Regions from separate parts of the Oceanobacillus sp. CF4.6 genome, predicted to be linked through region 1. Evidence: riboswitches for the same ligand, from Rfam matches in the RefSeq annotation. Region 1 holds a riboswitch; each other region holds the start of a gene.
What was found. Region 1 has a riboswitch for cobalamin ahead of ACHABU_RS05375 (ABC transporter substrate-binding protein). Riboswitches for the same ligand answer to the same signal wherever they lie in the genome.
Positions count from the first base shown of each region.

Region 2: another riboswitch for cobalamin. It lies ahead of ACHABU_RS14595 (acyl-CoA thioesterase); the one in region 1 lies ahead of ACHABU_RS05375 (ABC transporter substrate-binding protein).
Region 3: another riboswitch for cobalamin. It lies ahead of ACHABU_RS00570 (DUF4430 domain-containing protein); the one in region 1 lies ahead of ACHABU_RS05375 (ABC transporter substrate-binding protein).

Region 1 covers NZ_JBIMEX010000002.1:362,725-370,298, reverse strand. The annotation lists partial or broken gene ACHABU_RS05395 (hypothetical protein) at 1-50, shown strand, start outside; gene ACHABU_RS05390 (hypothetical protein) at 95-238, shown strand; partial or broken gene ACHABU_RS05385 (DUF981 family protein) at 248-523, opposite strand; gene ACHABU_RS05380 (GNAT family N-acetyltransferase) at 587-1,099, opposite strand; cobalamin riboswitch at 1,535-1,740, shown strand; gene ACHABU_RS05375 (ABC transporter substrate-binding protein) at 1,899-2,921, shown strand; gene ACHABU_RS05370 (FecCD family ABC transporter permease) at 2,884-3,948, shown strand; gene ACHABU_RS05365 (adenosylcobinamide amidohydrolase) at 3,953-5,422, shown strand; gene ACHABU_RS05360 (cobyrinate a,c-diamide synthase) at 5,452-6,825, shown strand; gene ACHABU_RS05355 (cob(I)yrinic acid a,c-diamide adenosyltransferase) at 6,947-7,498, shown strand.
Region 2 covers NZ_JBIMEX010000009.1:159,893-167,466, reverse strand. The annotation lists gene ACHABU_RS14620 (alkene reductase) at 61-1,122, opposite strand; gene ACHABU_RS14615 (alpha/beta fold hydrolase) at 1,195-2,037, opposite strand; gene ACHABU_RS14610 (TetR/AcrR family transcriptional regulator) at 2,257-2,832, opposite strand; gene ACHABU_RS14605 (GntR family transcriptional regulator) at 3,505-3,891, shown strand; gene ACHABU_RS14600 (ATP-binding cassette domain-containing protein) at 3,888-4,304, shown strand; cobalamin riboswitch at 4,664-4,844, shown strand; gene ACHABU_RS14595 (acyl-CoA thioesterase) at 4,985-5,467, shown strand; gene ACHABU_RS14590 (DUF3219 family protein) at 5,543-5,836, shown strand; gene ACHABU_RS14585 (GNAT family N-acetyltransferase) at 5,987-6,550, shown strand; gene ACHABU_RS14580 (class I SAM-dependent rRNA methyltransferase) at 6,615-7,574, shown strand, end outside.
Region 3 covers NZ_JBIMEX010000001.1:94,402-101,975, forward strand. The annotation lists gene ACHABU_RS00540 (RecQ family ATP-dependent DNA helicase) at 1-1,329, opposite strand, end outside; gene ACHABU_RS00545 (helix-turn-helix domain-containing protein) at 1,331-2,398, opposite strand; gene ACHABU_RS00550 (ferredoxin) at 2,512-2,763, shown strand; gene ACHABU_RS00555 (hypothetical protein) at 2,835-4,040, opposite strand; gene ACHABU_RS00560 (RNA polymerase sigma factor SigX) at 4,037-4,573, opposite strand; gene ACHABU_RS00565 (ECF transporter S component) at 4,825-5,340, opposite strand; gene ACHABU_RS00570 (DUF4430 domain-containing protein) at 5,344-5,772, opposite strand; cobalamin riboswitch at 5,943-6,114, opposite strand; gene ACHABU_RS00575 (ATP-binding protein) at 6,185-7,574, opposite strand, start outside.

The DNA of each region.
Region 1 (7,574 bases):
AAGAAACGGTAAGTCATTTTAGGGGAATTGATATTTTAATTAATAATGCTGGTGTTTTATCAACCAGTTTTGCTATGGATGTCTCCGAGGAGGATTGGGATATGATGTTTCTTTTGGGAACGTTATTCACACAAATATTTCATCTTCCTATTTGGCTAGACATATTGGTTTGAAATCTGGTGTTCCTATTGAGGCTCCAGCTTTAACTCTCAATCGTTTATGTGGATCGGGTATGTAGGCAATTGTTTCAAGTACACAAAATATTTTCATGTTTCATATAAATGTTAGATTTTCTCCATAAAAGTACAGAAATCCCTAAAAGCATTACTCCGAATGCAAGGGAAGGCTCACCAAATATAATGTCATCGAACGGGAATCTGATTTCTGCAAGAACCCAACTTAAAGTCATATGACCACCTGTAGGCGTCAAAATAAATCCTGAAATTGCAAATCCAACAGACCAACCTTTTAATTGTCCTATTTTATTTTGTTTCAATTTAGTAAAAAAACTTATAATTAAAAGTAGTGCAACACCTGACGCATCCCCTTTAAATTTACATGCCTGTAAAACAAAAAAAGGGGCTCATTAAGAGCTCCTTTTAAAATTCATAATAAAGGCTTTTACAATGATTCCGTCATTCATCGGTTCTAAATCGAGTTCCGGAAGACGCTTAAATCCCATACGTTCATAAAGAGATAACGCTTGTTTCATAAAAAAGGCAGTATGAAGACCGATTTGTGCGTGTTTTTCTTCCCTTGAAACGTTTAAACAATGTTCCACTAACGCTTTTCCGATTCCTCTTCCACGAATATCCGGGTCCACCGAAAGCATTCGTATTTCTGGATATTCTTGAACATTCTCGCTAAATTCATACGCTTGAATAGAGGGAGGGAACAAAACAACACTCCCGACAATACGACCGTCTAGTTCGGTTACGTATATTTTTGCATTGTTTTTGGTATCATTATCCGAAAGAATGGTGCTTTTTAATACTTCCCAATGTTCTTTTGGAACCGATTGTTCATGTTCCTTGTAACTTTTTAACCGAAGGCTTCGAACCGCTTCTATTTCTTCAGGATTCATTTCTCTGATTTTCAAGTCCATTCATCTCCTTTAATTATCATTCTATCTTAATTATATACACCAAAGTTTTGCTTTTTGTAAAAAAACATTATTTTAGTTGCAAAAAAAGGAAGATGAACAACAATCTTAGAAAGTTGAATAGATTTTGAAAAAAACTATTTAACATAACCACTAGAAAGTAGTCAAACAACTTCCCATTACCATAACAAAATCTTTCAAGTAAGAATAATACACTAGTAAAGTGGTGAAACATATGAAACTAGAAAACAGTGCAGCAGTCATTACTGGTGGAGCAAACTGTCTTATTACCAGTATTCATTTGTATAACTTTGATAGCCTCTTTGAGTTTTTTTAGAGTCACTGAGATAACGGACGATAAAGCATTCTTACCACGCTAGGGTTTTCAATTTACAAAAAAGAGGAACTATTCTATAATTATCATTAACATAAAAAATAATCAGACAAATAGGTTTTTAAATGACTCCAATATGGAGATTCATTTAAAACGAAGAGGGAAGTTGGTGCAAAACCAACACGGTCCCGCCACTGTGAGCGATGAGGAAGGTTAAAAAATACCCACTGTGTGATTTACATGGGAAGGGTTAACCAACCGTTGATTCGTAAGTCAGGAGACCTGCCTATTTGTTTTTTAAGCTTCCTCGAGGAAAAGGAATGTTTAAAGTGCATCGTAATCTATCTCTCGTAGGTTTTGTGTCATACAGACCTGCTTTTAGAATACATATGTACCTTTCACATTTACGCTTTTCCATAGGGAATGGCGTTTTTTTATGCAAAAATATTAGGAGGAGAAAAGATGCGCGGCAATTTTTTTAAAAAGTGGGGATTATTAGGTCTTGTTCTTTTATTAAGTATTATGATTTTTGCAGGGTGTGGTGCACAGGAGGAAGAACAAACAACACAAGGTGAAGCAGGTGTATCTGATGTTGAAGAAACAAATGAGGATACTGATAAGGAATTAGAAGAAGGAAATGAAGAATTATTTCCGGTAACAATTACAGATGATGCTGATCAAGAGGTTACAATTGAAACCGAACCTGAATCAATTGTTTCAATTCAACCTAGTAATACCGAGATTTCATTTGCCCTCGGATTAGGTGATAAAATAATTGGTGTTTCAGACTATGATAACTATCCCGCTGAGGCTCTGGAAATTCAAAAGGTTGGTGCACAAGATATGAATGCGGAACTTATTCTAAAGCTTATGCCGGATGTAGCACTTGTTACTGATTATCATTACGAAAATCATCAAGATATTTTGAACCAATTTGAAGAAGTAGGAATTAACGTGATAGTTATTGGAAGCGCAACCTCTTTCAACGATGTATATGACCAGATTGAAATGATTGCGACTGCAACAGGAAGTCAAGCACAGGCGGAAGAAATGATTACAGATATGCAAGAGCGCCTCGAATCTATTAAAGAGAAAGCAGAATCTATTACAGATAAAAAGAAAGTTTGGGTTGAAGTGTCACCAGCCCCAGATATTTTTACAACAGGTCAAAATACGTTTATGCATGAAATGCTAGAGTCGATTAACGCCATAAATGCTGCAGAAGAAGAAGAGGGATGGGTGAAACTTACAGAAGAGGAAATTGTTACTTTAAAACCAAATATTATTATTACGACTTATGGGTACTATATAGAAAATCCGGCGGAAGAAGTATTGTCTCGTGAGGGATGGGCGGAGGTTCCTGCCGTGAAAAATGAACAAGTATTTGATGTTGATAACGATACGGTTACAAGGCCAGGTCCTCGCCTAATCGAAGGGGTGGAGACACTTGCTGAGCTCATCTATCCGGAAGTATTTAACGAGTAAAATCGTTTGGTTGTATGTTTTAAGTGGAGGGCTTGTACTTGGTACAGCTCTCCTTGGTTTATTGGAGAGCAGTGTAACCATCCCCATTCCTACAATTTTACATATCGTTTCTGAAAATGCTTTAAATATTGGATGGCTGAACGATATTCCTAAAAATGAAGAAATGATCATATGGAACATCCGTTTACCAAGAGTTTTACTTGCACTCTGTGTTGGTTCATCTCTAGCATTGGCTGGTGCTGCCTTTCAAGGACTTTTACGAAATCCATTAGCAGATCCTTATACAATTGGAGTTTCATCAGGTGCTGCTTTAGGGGCAGTGTTCGTTTTGTTTTTTCAGGTAACCATTATTGGATTAGGAAGTTTCACACTTCCAATATTTGCAATTATTAGTGGATTTATATCTTTGCTCATTGTATTTGGCTTAGTTCGATTAAGCAATAAAGGTTTAGCAATTGAAACGATAATCCTGGCAGGAATTATTGTAAGTGCTTTTATAGGATCTATCGTATCTTTAATCATTTCATTAGCAGATCAGGATTCCATGATGGAAATTATCTACTGGCTATATGGAAGTGTTGCCATGAGGGGGTGGAGTCACGTTCAGCTAATCCTGCCCTTTATGCTTATTGGCATCTTTATTCTTCTCATTCACTATCGTGAGTTAAATGCACTAGCATTAGGTGAGGATGCGGCTGATCACATTGGAGTAAATGTAAAAAGAGGGAAAATATTTATATTAATTGGTGCATCGTTATTAACAGGTGCTTCTGTCGCGGTTTCTGGTTCAATAGGGTTTGTTGGTCTTGTGATTCCCCATCTCGTTAGACTTGTAACAGGTCCGAACCATCGACACGTCCTGCCATTATCTATGCTAGTTGGGGGAGCTTTTCTAATTTTAGCAGATTTAATTTCAAGAACTATCATTGCTCCGAGTGAACTTCCGATTGGTGTCATTACAGGGTTAATTGGTGCTCCAATCTTTGCGGTATTACTTGTTCGAGAAAGGATTAATAGGAAGGGGTAGAATCATGATTAAAATAGAGAATTTAGCAGGCGGATATAAAAATACCCCCATTATTAAAGACCTTCATCTAGAAATTGACAGAGGAGAGTTTTTTATGCTACTCGGGCCAAATGGGAGTGGTAAAACAACATTATTTAAACTCATTACAGGTCAACTGCCCATTCAGAAGGGGAAAATTCTTCTATCTGGAAAAGAAATAGCGTCTCTTTCGAAGCTTGAAAAGGCAAGGAAAGTGTCCGTACTAACACAAGAAGTCCAAGTTTCATTTGATTATACAGTCGAGGAAATCATTAGTCTTGGACGTTACCCGCATCAAAAGGGAATCATTAAGCAGTTGTCAAAAAAGGATCGAAAAGTCATTGAAGATGTCATGGAATTAACTCAAATAAGTCAGTATCGAAATACCCAATTGCGAATGGTTAGCGGTGGGGAAAAACAACGCGTCCTGTTGGCAAAAGCTTTGGCACAGGAGCCTGAAATTTTGCTTTTAGATGAGCCTACCAATCATTTGGATATCAAACATACATTCCATATGTTGGATTTGATAAAGGAACAACAACAGACAATGGGATTAACAATTTTTGCTATATTACATGATTTAAACATAGCTTCCCTATATGCAGATCGTATTGGCTTACTTGAAAAAGGAAGATTATTAGAAGTCGGGGATGTAGACACATTAAGGAATGAAAATCAATTAAAAAAGGTGTACGAGGTCGAGGTGAAAACACAGTCACACCCAGCTGTACCGAAACCACAAATTCTTATGACACCACAACACACTACAAAGAATAATCAATATGACTTTGATAGTTCTTATAAAATAGTGAAAAGCAATGCGTATATTCATATTCAATTTGACCAAGCCTTACGAACTATATCCAACGGGGTCATAGGAGAAGGGATACAGTGGTTAAAGCATTTTTGTAACTTTCATGTTGAAAAGCACTATAATTGCTCTGATCCTAAGAAGGATTTGCAAGCTTGGATGGATACATACCAAATACCTCATGAGCAGGCTGTCGGAATGATGACAGCTGTCAACCTAGAAGATATGGTTATGGAAATAAAAGTAATGGAAGGCATTGAAATAATGGTCGTTGTAACTGCTGGAGTTGGGAATGCTGTTGATATATCGTCTCGGTATTCAGCAAACGCTACCTCCCAAATTGGTACGATAAATACAATGGTTTTTATTGATGCACATTTTACGGATGGAGCACTTGTAAATGGCTACATGTCTGCAACAGAAGCAAAAGTGAAGGCCTTACAAGACCTTGATATAAGAGACTCCGAGTCGACTACAATTGCAACTGGTACATCAACAGATGCTTTGCTTCTAGCCCTTACACAGCAAGGGGATGTCACGCCCTATGCCGGGTCAGGAACACCTGTGGGAAAAGGAATTGGTCAGTTGGTATATCATGCAACAAAGAAGGCAGTAAAGAAATACTTAAAGAGAGTTCAAAAATAACGGATTCTACTAGAAAGGCGGGGCTTACTATGACAGAACGACGGATGGTAATAGCGGGAACTGGTAGTGGTGTCGGGAAGACGACCTTATCGATTGGTATCATGTCGGCTTTAAAAAAGCGTGGACTAGAGGTTCAAGGGTTTAAATGTGGACCTGATTTTATTGATCCTTCCTATCATACAGCGGTTACAAACCGGTTGTCTCGTAATCTGGATAGTTGGATGTTAACGAAAGAAAGCCTGCTGGATGTTTTTACACATGGGAGTAAAAATGCTGACATTTCTATTATCGAAGGTGTGATGGGCTTTTTTGATGGAAAAGGACCAGAAACAAATGAAGGAACTACTGCAGAGATTAGTATGATAACAAAAAGTCCGGTACTGCTTGTTGTTGATTGCTCGAGTATGGCCAGAAGTGCTGCTGCGATTGTAAAAGGGTTTCAATTGTTTTCAGATGGAACAAATATTGTAGGTGTGATAGCAAATGGTGTGGGGAGTGAAAGTCACTTTCAGTTAGTGAAGACGGCAATTGAACAAGAATGTGGTATTCCTGTAATCGGTTATTTAAAACACGAAATTGATATTGAAATCCCTGAGAGACATCTAGGACTTCTTCCTTCTATTGAAAAAGGTGATCTTGATCCACTCTTAAATACATTAGGAGATTTGGTCCTTGAAACAGTAGACATTGATAAACTCCTTGAATTATCGGTTGCTGCTCCATTAGCAGAAAGTAAAGGACTTTCACTTTTTGATAGAAAGGGAGAAACTTCCTTAAGAATTGCGGTAGCGAAAGATGCAGCATTTAACTTCTATTATCCTGAGAACTTAGAAATAATGGAAGCAAACGGTGTAGAAATCGTTTATTTTTCTCCATTAGAAAATGATGTGTTGCCAGACCATGTGGATGGACTCTATCTTGGTGGAGGATTTCCTGAAGAATTTGCTAATTTACTTGATTCCAATCATAAAACAAAACAATCATTGAAAACTAACATTGAAAATGGATTACCTACTTTAGCGGAATGTGGGGGATTCATGTATTTGACAGAATCCATTGAAACGACGGAAAAGAAGAAACATGAGATGGTGGGAATCATTCCAGGTGAAATAAAAATGCAGTCCACATTAGCTGCATTAGGTTATAGAGAAATCAGTGGGCACCAAAATAACTTTTTACTTAGAAATCACATAGCAAGGGGGCATGAATTTCATTATTCTACCTATCTATCAGCTGAAGAAGATGTTCCATATGCATACGAGACAAAAGGTATGAGAGGGAAAAATAGAGAAGGCTATTTAGCTTACAACTTAGTAGCAGGTTTCACATATATTCATTTTGCCTCTTGTCCAGCAATCGTTGGTAATTGGATTGAAAAATGTATTGAAACGAGAAGGATGTAGAGGTAATCGTGTAAAACAGTAATAAAAATCTAACTGAGTAAAGTGTTTGAGATATTAGGAACGAATCTAACGTGAAATTTCATTGTGTTTCCATCTATTAATTACAGGAGGTTTTAGCATTATGGGAAATGAAAAGAGAAATAGAAAAGGACTAACATTGGTTTATACAGGGGATGGAAAAGGGAAAACAACAGCGGCTTTAGGTTTAGCATTAAGAGGGGTTGGCAGAGGTTTTAATGTAAAAATCCTTCAGTTTATTAAATCACCGCGACGGTCATATGGTGAGCAAATTGCACTTGAAAAGTTAGGTGTTGAGATGGTTCAACTAGGAATTGGTTTTACTTGGTTAAAAACACCGGAGGAACATAGGGAAGCATTGAAGAAGGCCTGGCCGATAGCTAGAGATACCGTCATGGGTGGAGAATATGATTTAGTGATTTTAGATGAATTAAACAATGCTTTAGCGATTGATACATTTCCAATCGATGATGTTTTACCATTAAACGAAGTGATGGACATGATTGAAAACAAACCTGCACATGTTCACCTTGTCATTACAGGAAGAGACGCGAAGCAGGAAATTAGGAATGTAGCCGATCTCGTATCTGTAGTGGAAGCTGAAAAACATTACTACAACGAAGGAGTAAAAGCTGTTAAAGGAATTGAATTATAGACTTTGGGAGATAAAGTAAAGGTGCCTTGCTCTTTTATGAATGTAAGTAAGGAAGTTTTTAAAAACTATTAAAGGG
Region 2 (7,574 bases), on a different contig from region 1:
TCCACAACTCCTAAATAATAAATTTTACTTTTAGGGTACCGCTAATATTGAATAATTAAATTAATCTTTTAGAAACGGATAATCTACATAACCTTGTGCACCACCGGTATAGAGCTTATTTAAATCCGGTTCATTTAGAGGGGCATTTTTCTTTAAACGCTTAATGAAGTCTGGATTAGCTAGTGCCCAAATCCCTACTGTTGCGACATCTGCTAGACCATTATCCAAATCCATCGTAAGTTGTTCAAGCGGACGTCCCGCTCTATTTACCAACAGTGGCTGCGTCCATAATTGGCGTATTTCTTGTAATAAGGGTTCATTGCCAAAGTGCATAATATGAAGATAAGCCAAATTAAGCTTATTTAACTCCCCTATTAAATAACGATACATCTCAATATTTGTATCGCCTTCCTCAATTCCGTTCAATGTTCCTTGAGGAGAAAACCGAATTCCCGTTTTTTCCGAACCAATTTCATCAATGACTGCTTTAGTCACTTCAATTGCAAATTGAGCCCGGTTTTCAATTGTTCCACCATAGGCATCTTGCCTGAGATTTGAGTTTTCACTAAGGAATTGTTGAATTAGATATCCATTTGCCCCGTGAATTTCGACTCCATCAGCTCCAGCTTCAATTGCTGCGGCTGCAGCTGTACGAAATTCTTGAATGACTTCTTTTATCTCATTTTGACCTAATTCCCTAGGAGTCGGGATATCTTTCTTCCCCTCAGCTGTATACATTTCTACTCCAGGTGCAATAGCTGAAGGTGCAACCGGTTGTCGATGATGGGGCGTATTGTCAGGATGTGAAACACGCCCTACATGCATGAGCTGAATGAATATGCGAGCCCCTTCATTGTGTACGCGGCTCGTTATTTTCTTCCAACCTTCTATGTGAGATGGTGTATAAATCCCTGGTGTATTTAAGTACCCTTGGCCGTCATCTGAAGGTTGTGTACCTTCACTTATGATTAAACCAAAAGAAGCACGTTGACCATAATATTCAGCCGCTAACTCTCCCGGAGTGCCATCAGGTAAAGATCTATTTCTCGTCATTGGTGACATACCTAAGCGATTTTTCAATGTAGAGTTTCCAATACGAACCTCTTCAAATAGATTTTTCATTTTTACTCTCCTTTTTATTAACATATTATAAACAATTTAATATCTATGACTAATTGGTTTTTACCCTCTCAATTACTTAGAATCAAGAAATAGGTTTACATGTTTGGCAAATAGTTCTGGATACTGGAATAGATGTCCATGACCAGAATTAGGATAAATAATCAGTTGTGCATTTGGTAAATGCTCAGCTAGAATATAACTATTTTTTGTTGGTACCATTACATCTTCAATGCCATTGGTGACAAGCACAGGATGAGGAATGTTTTGCAACCAATCGTAATTATGATCAGTCTTCGGTTGGGCCCACTTTGCAAGGGCTTTTAGTTGAGCTGCTTGTACTTGATCTGAACTTTCAAACTGTTTCTGATTCATAATTCGTTGTAGAGACTCCATCCCAGCAGCTTTACTTGTTTCGGTTGAACGATAGAAGAAGAACATGAAATTATCTAAAGCATCGTTTACATTTCCACCGTGACGTTTCATTCTCTCAAATATTACTGGATCTGGATTAACTCCAGCTTCTGGAGCAGAACCAGCTATAATGATACACCTTACCAAATCAGGCTCTTGTAATGCTAATTCCTGTACAACCATTCCTCCAATTGAAAAGCCCAGAACATCGACTTGTTTTAAATCAAGTGCTTTAATGAAAGTTGCTCCATCCTTTGCCATTTCAGCTATAGTAGATGGCGTTTTTACACTGGTTTCACCGACACCAGTATTATCAAAAAGAATAATTGGTCGACTTTCTGCTAAAGCACCAATCATATTAGGATCCCAGTTTTCCATTGTTCCACGGAAGTGAATGAAGAAAACAAGTGGAATTCCTGTTTCTTGACCGAATTTTCTATAGGCAAATCGGATTCCTTCAGCCTCGATATAACTTGATTTAGTTGGAATTGTAAATGTTGACATTGTATAGTCTCCTTTCGAACTTATTTGTTCGAGTATTTTGATATTGGATTTTATCTGTCGAGCTGTGACTTACTGTACATGTGGTGGTTATCTGATTTTCAATATAATTTTTCATTCTAATCTCTTGTAAAGGAAACAATTTACTCTACAAGTATACGTACAATTTTAATTGAAATAATTTGAGAACGAACATTCTCGAAAGAGTAGAAAAAAGAAAGCTTAATCCAAGACAGACAGTGTCATATCGATAATGCTTTCCAATTTTTCTTTATCATCGCTTGTTTTCGCTAATACTCGCAATCCCACTAATGAATTATGAATAAATTGGGAGAGATTTTCCGCATCATGATGATTTGATATTTCTCCTAATGTTTGACCTCGTAGCAATAGCTCGTACAGTAGTTTTTCAGTCTTTGAGAAACTATCCACAACTTTCTCTGCCACCTCTTCGTCTTGCAGGGATAATTCAACTGCTGTATTTACTGTTAAACAACCAATAGGTTTTTTTTCATTTTTATAAATTGCAATCTCAAATAAACGCCTGATGGCCTGTTTTACCGAATCCAGTGGCTTTACTTGCGAATCTATCTTGGTCCCTATTACCTCTTCATAGCGATCCAATGCTCTCATAAATAATGTGTGCTTATCGCCAAATGTATCGTATATACTTCTGCGATGGATGCCCATATGCGTGACTAAATCTTGCATCGAAGTTTTTTCATAGCCCTGTTTCCAAAAGAGTACCATAGCTTTTTGTAATACTTCATTTTCATCATATTCTTTGATTCTTGCCATCCAATTCCCCTCCTTTCTAAAAAACTATAGCAGCTCTTTATAACGTCGTTTAAAAAGTCTTTAAGTACTTAGAAGCTTGTTTTGAGAACGACCATTCTCATTTCTCTAAAAAAATATCACTTATCCCTTACCTTATATACCCTACGATATCATTTAGAGAACGATCAATCAATAAATAACTTCAGTAATTATTATGACATTTCTCTATGCTTCAGAACCATCGGATAGTGATTTTTTCTCAAATTATATTTCAACAAGAGAAAAATTGTTAATTAAATAAATTTTTCATCTTACATTATCCTGACTCTTGATTGCCTTGTTCCGCAATCTGGCCCGTTTGCTGAACAAAGACCAATCTAGACTCTTTCACTAAACTGCCCCGTTAGTTTAAGTGTAATCGTTCACAATATCTATATTTAGTTTAACATAAATTTTCAGATTACCTTGTAAAATCAAGCGAAAACTAATCAATTTTCAATTTAATGGTAAATTTAAGTATGTCAATTTACATTGATGGTCATTTTACATTACATTTTTAACGTTTGCGACAGGTAACAGAATCCGATGTCTGACTGAGACATTTTTTTAATTAACCTATTGTATTTTTCAGATAATAGAAGTATACTACATTACACGAGTAATGCACTAACTCGCATGAAGGGAGTTGCAGACTTGATTCTTAATTCCAATGGGTCGAAACCAATTTATATACAAATTGCAGGATGGATCGAAACAGAAATATTAAATGGAAAACTCAAAGAAGATGAAAAAGTTTATTCCCAATATAAGCTTGCAGAGATATTTACGATTAATCCTGCAACAGCTGCAAAGGGATTAAATATACTTTCTGATGAAAAAATTCTTTATAACAAACGGGGCCTTGGAAAGTTTGTGACCAAAGATGCTAAAGCAATCATTATGGATAAACGGAAAAATCAGACACTAAAGGGTTTGCTAAAGGAAGTGTCATTGGAGGCGGAAAGGTTAACCGTTGGGGAAGAAGAGTTAATTAAAATGCTTCAGGCTATTCATAACGAACGTAAGGGGGATGCGGAATGAATGTTATTGCATGTAAGGGGTTATCAAAAAAACGAGGACAACTTAAAGCTTTACATGATTTGTTTTTTTCGATTAAGGAAAATACGATTACCGGCTTAATCGGTAGAAATGGGGCAGGCAAGACAACGCTTTTAAAGATACTTACTGGTTATTGGAATGAAACATCTGGTGAGGTTAGCGTGTTTAAAGAAAAGCCATTTAATAATTTACTAGTCTCGGCAAATGTCATCTATGTGGATGATCAAATGGGTTTTTTTACGAGGCTGACATTAAAAGATATTTTAATCGAAGCGGAAAGATTTTATGTAAACTGGGATAAAAAACTGGCAATGCGTCTCTTTGATTATTTTTCTTTTTATCCAAATGATTTTCATACCATTTATCCAAAGGTAAAAAAAGTACATTTAATATGATTATCGACTTATTATCACGTTAGTCATCACTTAGAAGAGATTGAGGATTTACTTGAAGAGGTTCTGCTGATTGATCAAGTTAAAAAATACTTTCACCTTTCCATGGATGAATTGAAAGAATTTGCAATTGGTTTGACAGGAAGAACCGAAATAGTTATGCAGTGGGCAGCAAATAAAGAGGTAAACCACACAGGAACAGTAGGGGTAGACACAACTTATTGTGTCATAAAAAATGGTTATTTAAAGTTCCTGAAAACATAGAAATCAGTAGTGACTCGGATGTTTGGATAGAATATATAAAGTGATTGGGAAGCGTTCGATTCAATGAGCTATTAATAAATTATGTTATACTAAAAGGAATAAATATTTCGCTTTATGAGGACTTTGTATACAAAGTTGAACAGGGGAAGCTGGTGAAAATCCAGCGCGGTCCCGCCACTGTGAAAGAGGAGAATCCATCGAATTCCCTGTTTTAATAAAGGGAAGACAATGGGTTTGTTGATTCTGAGCCAGAAGACCTGCCATAAGGAAAAGTAGCATTTAAATCCTACGGGAGATAGGAGGGTGCATGAACTAATCTAATTTCTGTGCATTTTTTTGCAATGATAATGAGTAGTGTCATTCACAGGCATCTTCCGTAAAAGAAGGTGTTTTTTTATTTGATGAGGAGAAGATACAGTATGGATAAGATAGCTATTAGCGATACCAAAACAATTCAAACACGACTAGTTATGCCACCTGATACTAATCATTTAAATACTATTTTTGGTGGGAAAGTTCTTGCCTATATTGATGAAATTGCCGCTTTAACTGCCATGAAACATGCTAATAGTGCTGTTGTAACAGCTTCAATTGATTCAGTTGATTTTCTATCTTCGGCAAAGGTTGGAGATTCATTGTCCTTGGAGGCTTATGTTACGTATACGGGGACAAGCTCCATGGAAGTCCATGTCAAAGTAACCGCCCATGACTTAATAAGAAATGAAAAGAAATTAACGACAGAATCATTTCTTACCATGGTTGCAGTTAATGAAAATGGAAAACCTGTTCCGGTCCCTGGGGTATTCGCGGAGAGTGAAGTGGAGAAAGAGTTATATTCATCGGCACCAGCGAGAAAAGAGAATCGCCTACGACGTAATGCTTATAGGCAGAAACAGATGTAATGGCCAGGAGTTGTCCGACTAAACAATTTTGCTGAAAACGGTTAGTATTTATACTAAATGGTTGGAGGGATTAAAATGAACGAAAAAGTTGTGATTAACGACGTAACGATTGATGCTATAAACTTTCAAGAAGAAACAGTGAAAAAGGATGGAAGGGCATTAAAGAAAATAAGATTTGATTTTAAAGTAACCACAGAGGACTATCATGACATCACCACATTGCTGTATAAAAATGATTTCATGGTAAAGATGCCTGATAAAAGCCTTGAATTCCCAGCTGTTATTCATCGTTACTCCACCTCTATTACTAATTTGTATGAAGCAGGGGCGGTTGGCGATTTTAAATTGGAATTGTTGGAGAAAGCCTGAAGATCCACCTGTGACGTTCTTAGTCATAGGTTTTTTGGTATATGCAATAAAATCCACCCACAATTATCTGATTATCCTTTTATTATGAAGGGAATCTCCATTTGAATAGAGAAATAAATAATAATGAAATTTCTAAGGAGGTTGTTACATATGAATCCTTTTCTAATTGATTTTCCACAAAAATTTGAGACAGAACGATTGTTGATGAGGGCTCCCAGACCCGGAGATGGGAAAGCAGTAAATCAAGCAATTAAGGCATCTATTAATGAGTTGAGACCATGGATGCCATTCGCCAGGAACGTACCAAGCGAAGAGGAAACAGAAATTAATATTCGTCAGGCTTATATCAAATTTTTATCTAGGGAAGATTTGAGGTTTCATGTATTCTTAAAAGAAACGGGTGAATTTATTGTTTCTTCGGGCCTTCATCGAATCGATTGGAATGTGAGAAAGTTTGAAATAGGTTACTGGGCAGATAGCCGCTATACGGGAAATGGTTATGTTACGGAGGCTGTTGCTGGTTTGACCGATTTTGCTTTTAAGAAACTGCGAGCAAACCGTATCGAAATTCGCTGTGATGCCAAAAATAGAAAAAGTCGCGCTGTGGCAGAAAGATTAGAATTTAATTTAGAAGGAATTTTAATTAACGACGATATGTCTGCAGATGAAAGTGAGCTAAGGGACACTTGTATTTATGCGAAAATTAGAAAGTGATAGATATGCTTTTCCTTTGACCTTTAACATGCGATAATGACAAAAAATAGGATTGGATGAAATGATGACACAAATAATTGAATTAAAAGTAAAAGCGGACTTTATCGGTCACTATAAAAATAAATATCCATTGATTAATAAGGATGCAGTTGTGAATAACGAGTCATTGTCGTTGGAAGGTACCCTTGTCCATCTTGTGGATGATAATGGTACCTTTCTTGGCAAAGGATATTATGGAAAACAAAATAAAGGAATTGGATGGGTACTGTCTTTTAATGAGGGAGAGAAAATCGATTCCGTCTTTTTTAAAAATAAAATTTTGACAGCAATAAATAAACGTCAATCGTATTATAAAGATGAAAATACAACTGCATTTCGTCTTTTTAATGGGGAAGGTGATGGTATTGGCGGACTGACAATTGATTATTTTGATGGTTATTATTTAATCAATTGGTATAGCCAAGGGATTTTTTCGTTTAAGGAAAAGGTTATAAGTGTCTTAGATGAACTTGGTGATTATAAGGCTATATATGAGAAAAAACGCTTTGATACGAAGGGGCAATATATAGATGACGATGATTTTGTAAAGGGTGAGCGTGGTGAATTCCCACTACTCTTTAAAGAAAGTGGCATGGATTATGCCGTTTATTTAAACGACGGAGCAATGGTTGGTATTTTTCTCGATCAGCGAGAAGTACGCCAAGCACTTCGAGACAAGTATGCAAAAGGTAAACATGTGCTGAATACTTTCTCCTATACGGGAGCATTCTCTGTTGCTGCTGCGTTAGGTGGGGCAACTAAAACAACAAGTGTTGATCTTGCCAAGCGCAGTAAAAGTAAAACAATCGAACAATTCAGTGTCAATGGAGTTGACTTCGAGCAGCAGGACATCAAAGTTATGGATGTCTTTGATTATTTTAAATATGCGAAACGGAAAGAATTGAAATTCGATTTGGTTGTGCTAGACCCACCAAGCTTTGCGCGTTCAAAAAAACACACGTTCAGTACATCGAAAAATTATCCG
Region 3 (7,574 bases), on a different contig from region 1:
ATCATTTAATTTCTCTTCCTTATACTGGGTTCTTTGTTTTATTATCGTTTGAATGGTAAATTGAGCATCATGCCAATTTTCTTCCTCATAATAAATCCGATTATTTTTTATAATACCATGATTTTCTAACTGATGACGAAAAAACCTCCATTGTGTTTCATTTAGATGTAACCGACTTTCCATTTGCTCCTTGGATGTTGGTATTTCTAACTTCTGTTGAGCCATTACGTATACCTGTTGAAACAAGTTCGTTAAATGAGTTTCGTCAGGAAGCTCATTTTTAATTATTTTATTTGGTACGAAGGCATCCTTTGGTGAAAACAGTAATAAACCCACACTTGATTTACCATCCCTACCTGCTCTACCTACTTCCTGAATGTAGGATTCAACCTGTAGTGGCAAATGAAAATGAATAATTAGTCTGATATTGCTTTTATTAATTCCCATGCCAAAAGCGCTTGTGCAGCAAATGATATCCAGTTGGTCATTCATAAATTGTTGCTGAATGCTTATGCGATCCAATTGTTCCATTCCACCATGGTAGAAAGCTATATTTTTATCTTTCAACCGATTAGAGAGAATACTCGCTGTATTCTCTGCTGCTGCCCTGCTTGTGAAATAAATTAACGAAGGAATATGGTACTTGCGGAATAACTGCGTGATTAATTCCGTTTTTTCAGCATCATCAGCGACTTCCTCTATACAAAATGCTATATTCTCCCGATCCATAGGATAAACGCGTTTGTTCATATTCGGTCTTTTCAATGAAGAAATGATATCTGATTGGACTTCCGGAGTAGCAGTTGCACTCAGCGCCATTACAGTTGGGTTGTTTAATGTTTCAATGGCCTTACTTAATTTCAAATAGTCAGGCCTGAATTCATGACCCCATTGTGATATACAATGGGCTTCATCTATAACGAATAAACGTACATCAAGATTTTTTAACCGGTCCATTACTTCTTTCTGCTGAAGCAACTCTGGAGAAAGATAGATTAATTTGTAACTGCTAAGATTATTATAAATGGATCTTCTTTCAGAAGGATTCATGAAACTGTTAATTGCAATAACTTCCTTAAAGTTATTTGCCTTTAATTCTTTTACTTGATCTATCATTAAGGATATTAATGGAGAAACAACGATCGTCTGGCCAACTTGTATTCTAGCAGGAAGTTGATAACAGATTGACTTACCTGACCCCGTTGGTAGAATCCCAAGCACATCCTTTCCATCAAGTACGTCCTGGATAATTTCTTTTTGACCTGTTCGAAACGAAGTATAGTGAAAGTGTTTTTTTAACGTATTTTCCAGTGTAGATGTATTCTGCATGTTAATCACCTATTCTTAATAATTTCTTATTTACTGCCAGAACAAGCCGTATTTGAAAATAACTGATATTTACGTTCACTGAATTTTTAACATCCTTTAATTTAAATGATTTTTCTTTATTCAGTACGTTGATTACTTCCTTTTGATCATCGATAGATATGTAATTATTTAAAGGGAACTCTGAATTGTAAAGGGCAATTTCCACAATATGATCATGAATCGTATTCGTTTTCAGATTCCTCATCGCAGCAATCTGATCAATCGAATAACCTTTTTCTAATAATTGATTTGTCTTATTTGCTGAATGTGTAATTTGATTCGTTTTGTTTAAATCTTTTAACATATAGACATGTAGCGGGAAATGTTCTTTTTCTTCATAAATCAGAGTTATCATTCTGTGGACAATGCCTTTTAGTAGTAGGTGAACATCATCTTCAGTAAGGTGAAATTTTTGAGATAACTGGTTTGTGCTTAATCCAATGTTTTTATACCCTGTCAGTCGATCAACAAACATAGTAGCATCTTGGTCCGGTAAATTCTTTAAGATGGTTAGGAGTTCATCATAAAGCGCTACGGTAACATCCTTTTCTGAGTTCTTCATTGTTCTATACATTTGTTTGACCCATCTCTCAGCAGCATGGTTATCTGTGACTGGGATGAAGTTGAAGGAACGCATCTTTATATTTGTTAAAGTTTGTACGAGTAATAAAATTCTGAGGTAGAAAATGTCTGCTGTTTCATTATATTTTAATCCGTTAAAATATTCGATTTTTAACTGGTCTTTGTGTTCCTCAAGCCAATTCACCCCACAATTAGATAATTGGAATATACTGTTTTGATTTTCAATCGGATTTAATAAACCACTTTCAACCAGCTTCTTTATTTTCCTGTTAAATTTCTCTTTGGTTAGGAAACTATAGATACCATAAAACTTATCCAACCGGTAGATATGCGCATCCTGAACCGTTTGGATCGATTTTTTACCTTTTAATAAATGATATATACTTGATACGGTTCTTTCTCCCTGTATTTTAGCTACGCATGTAAGGATGATACCATTAAAAATCAAATGAAAATCCCTCCTCTAAAAAGATAATGGTATAGAATAACAGATGTTATTGAAATCATAGGTAATCAGATTTAGAATAGATAAAGTGGGTTTAAATTATAGGAGGAAAATGAATGTCGAAATACACGATTGTTGATAAAGAAACATGTATTGCCTGTGGAGCTTGCGGTGCTTGTGCACCACAAATATTTACTTATGATGACGAGGGGCTTTCCTATGTTTCCATCGACGAAAATGCTGGAACATCAGTTATTCCTGATAAACTGGTAGATGACTTACTTGATGCCTATGAAGGTTGCCCAACGGACTCAATAAAGATTTCTGAAATGGCTTTTAATGGAGACCCATTAAAATTTGGGGAATAATATAATATTCCTAGTATATAGTATACATTTAAAAAGTGTTTTTGAAAAATATTTTTCAAAAACACTTTTTACTATTCTTCATTTCTTATATCAATTGGATTTGCAGCAACAGGTACAGGAATCGGGTCAGAAATGTTGTATTTACCGATTTGATCAAATGGAAAATTTATAAATTGAACAGATTGATACCCATAGCTTTTAGCGGTCATAAGTATAGCTTCAATCATGGTCATTTCTTCTTGCCCATTTTGGGAAACTGAACCTTCATCCAATGTTAATGTGAGCAGGTTCTTAGATGAATCGACGGTAAATTGAACTTCTTCTGGTATTGTTTGATCGATATTGAACTCTGCCTGTTCTATTTTCATTTCGGCTAGTGCATCCTGAATGGACAGGTTTAAATTTGGTATGGGAACTAAAAATTGATTATTGTAACGTTTGTATATTAATTTTTCTTCTTTATTTAATAAAATTTCCTCAATAACACCATATGGACCAAGCTCAACTCCATTGGCATCCGATTGAAAAACTGCTTTATTAATACCATACGGCGTGAACATAGCGGAAAGCATCTTTTCAAAAAGATAGGCGTTTGTTGAGCCTTCCCCAATCGAAAATTTATCTCCAAGTTCAATCAGCACTTCGGATTCATTTAGCTCAATAGAGGCATTATTTAGCATATATTCATTTGTAGCCCATTCTTCATTGTCTATATAATATTTTAGTTCATTATAATATTCATTTAGATTGGCGTTGCCGCTTACGATAAACGAAATAGGTATGATATATTGCTGTTGAAGGTCTGATAATGCAGCATAGACAATTTTCATTGGTTCATTAGACTCCTGAATGACATAGCTTTCCAACGAATCATCATTAGGAACTTTTATTTCATCCATTATTTCAGAGTTTTGTACAACAGATTCTTCGCTTCCCATTTCCAACTGGTCCTCATCTGAGCTTTCCATTAGTCTGGAACCCTCAGATTTTTCAACATTTGTTGCTAGATCGACATCAGAAAACTGCTCAGAATTTTGGCCCACCAGATTGTCGTTATTCAACATAACTGGAATAATAATAATGAAAGCCACGGCCATCATGGTTGCCAGAACGGGGATTAGTTTTTGCTTTTTCTGTCTCTTTTTTGTTGGTGAGGGGTCCGTAAGGCTTGAGGAGATGCGGTGGTATAATACATTTTTTTCTGTATCATCTTTTATTTCAGGCATTTCCTGTAACCTATCAATGATTTCCTGTTGTTCTTTATCTATTTGCCTCATTGAGCATCTCCTTCTTTCTCGTTTTGTTCAAGCAAGAGCTTTTTTAATGTTTTTAGACCTCTATGCTGTGTTGTTTTAACTTTGCTCACACTAAAATTAAGTATTTCAGCTGTTTCCTGAATAGAGAAGGATTGCAGGTATCTTAGAATTAATACACTTTTTTGATCGATTGTACATTTGTCAAGATATCTATAGATTTGCTTCATCTGCTCATTTTTAATAGCTATTTCCTCAGGTAAATCATTTTCATCGGGAATGGATTCACCTTTTTCGGCCCAGTCAAAAAGGTCGATGATTCTACTTCTTTTTCTCTTCAAATAACGGAAATAATCATATGTAACATGTCTTGCAATAGAAAAGAGCCATGTTTTTTCACTGCTCTCCCCCTTAAAGTTTGGGTAAGACTTTAATACTTTAATATATACTTCTTGAATAAGATCTTCAGTCGTTTCTTTCTTTTTCACCATGTAAAAAATGTACTGGAACAGATCCTGATGATAGTTATCATATAACTTATCGAAAATGGCCTTCATGGAGACCCTCCGTTCAACTATATAGTCGTTATTCATATAAAAAGGTTACAATCATACTATATGGTTTGTAATAAAAGCGCAACCTACTGGAAGTGTATGTAAGCCATGATTCACGGAACTATATTATAATAGGTAACTCAACTTTTGCAGAGTAAAATTGAAAAGATGCTTGGTAGAATTAGTTGGCATGGAGATACACATTTTATTGATGCGAAATTGAAGTAGATAAAGAAAAGAATACCAACTGCAAATCAGTTGGTATTCTTGATTGTAAATCTCTTAACAGCATAGTTACTAAATAAATGAGACATAATTGGGTATAAGAGAATAATAAACACTGCATTACCAATAGCATGACTTGTATCAAATGGAAGACCTGCAATGTAATAAGGCCAAAATTGTCCAGTTATTTGATAATTGGTTAATGATATGACAAAACCATACAGATATCCACTGAATACCGCGAAAAGCACCGTGATAAATAGAGGTACACGTTTAAATATTTTACTCAATAAACCGCTTAAAACACCAATGATACCCCATGAAATAATTTGCCATAATGTCCATATCCCCATCCCCATAAGCATGTTGGAAAGAAAGGTTGTCACAATCGCTAAGAGTATTGCTGATAAAGGGCCGAGTATAATGCCGCATATTATAATCAGTGCAGTTACTGGTTGAACATTTGGAATAAACTGGAACACATATCTTCCTGCAATTGCTATAGCAGCCAATAAAGCTATGATTGTAATCTTATATGTGTTCATCGTCTATTCCCAGGATTGTAAATCAAAAACAACTATATCACCAGGAGAAAGTTCGTATTCGTTAGCCCCTACAGTTGGCATTTCATCGTTAACGAAGAACATCCAAGCGGTTTGTTCCTCATCACTTGCTTCGACTCTTTCAATTGATGTAATAAATGCACCATCAAAGTCTGTTTCAATGTAGAAATTTTTCTCCATAACATCCATCAGTATATCGCCTTCTTCAATCGCAATCTCCTGCTCAGTTACGAATTCCTCTCCTTCATTTATCGAAATCGTAATTCGAACAGAATCCTCAGCCACCTCTTCGGAATCAGAAGTTTCATTTGTACTTACTGAAGTATTTTGTTCGGTGTTATTCTCAGATGAACATCCAATCAATAAACCTACTGTCATCAAGATTACTGCTAATTGCAAAATCCATTTTTTCATTGTTTCCCCATCCTTTTGCATTCATGTTACTGGAATTAATCTGTATTCTATAAAAGTATAAAAAAAGTCCGCCTTTAAGTAGTTCAGGCGGATTAAAGACAAACAAATAATAATAGCTGTTACCATGCTTATGTATTTGTATGTCTCAATCGCTTATACCCTCGAAGCATTGAAACAATTGTCTATTGGCAGGTCTACTGACTTATGATTCAAACCTACTTTAAGCCCTTCCCATATGGATTACCATACAGTGGATTGCTTATTTCGTAATCATTTACAGTTGCGAGGACAGTTCCAGACTTCCACTGGATTCCCTTTAATACCAATAACAATATTCAATTATATTATACGATTCAATTCCAATACAAAGTTATCATAGCATAAGAAAATTAAATAGAAAAGCTTTAAAACTTTAAATATTTTCATGATTCTGTGGTAATTTGAAACTGAAAGTAGTCCCTTGATTTAGTTTACTTTTTACTTGGATGGTCCCTTTGTGTGCATCAATTATATTCTTAGCAATGGCAAGACCCAGTCCAGTACCTTTCTTTTCTTTACTCCGTACTCTGGATTTATCAGCCTTATAGAATCGCTCAAAAATAAACGGTAAATCTTCTTCAGGAATCCCACTGCCGCTATCATTCACTTCCACATAAAATTCCTCCGGTTTGTTTGTTACTGCAACCCGGACAGTCCCGCCCTTCGAAGTATGCCTAATCGCATTGTCGATAAGATTGGTAAACACTTGCTCAATTCTGTCAGGGTCAAAACTGGTATTTGGAAAGTCAACGTTCATTGTTAGTGTAAGATCAATCTCGTTATCAGAAGCGAGACCTTTGAATTTATTTACAATTCGTTTGATATAGGATTCAATACCCAACGTTTCCACGTTTAAGTGAATTTGGCCTGATTCCATACGTGCAAGGTCAAGCAGTTCATTAACGAGTCGACCCATTCGTAACGATTCTTCGTGAATAATTTGGGCCAGCTCATTTTTTTCCTCTTTTGTATCGGCAATATCATCGACAATTGCTTCACTGTAACCTTGAAGCATGGATATTGGAGTGCGTAACTCATGTGAAACATTGGCTATAAAATCTTTTCGTAATTTATCCAAACGTCTTTCTTCTGTCATATCACGAATGACAGCTACAGCACCCCTTACATAGGACTGGTCGTATAAAGGTGTCATCAGCATTACGAAATTTCTTCCTTGAAGACTGATCTCTCTTAAAACTGCCTGTTCCCCATCGATGACTTCTTTTAAAGCTTCTTGAAGTTCTGTTGGAAGTTTTCGACTCTCATTCATTACAACATCATTCTCAAAATACCATCCATCGATATATTTCTGGGCAGGCGGATTTATGACCAGAATGTCTCCCTTCCGATTGAGAGTAACTACTCCATCTGCCATCGAACTAACGATACTGGATAATTGTTCCTTCTCCTGACGTAAAGCATTAATATGAAACTTTAGCTGTCTTCCCATTCGATTGAACTCTACAGCAAGTTCTCCGATTTCATCATGCGTCAGTACTGGAACCTTTGTATTAAATTCACCTCTTGTAAGATCATAGGCTGCTTCGCGCATCTTAATTAAAGGTGATGTTATTCTAGTAGATAGAAATACTGCAAAAAAGGCAGTAAGCATAATAGCAATACCTGCGCTGAGTAAAATTAATTTCGTTGTTTCTGCCTTGGTTTGATTTATGATGTCAAGAGATTGAAACACAAAAATTGCACCACCATTTTCGGTGGGCGATCCAACGATAATAATCTCTTTATCTTGTTCCGGAAGATTA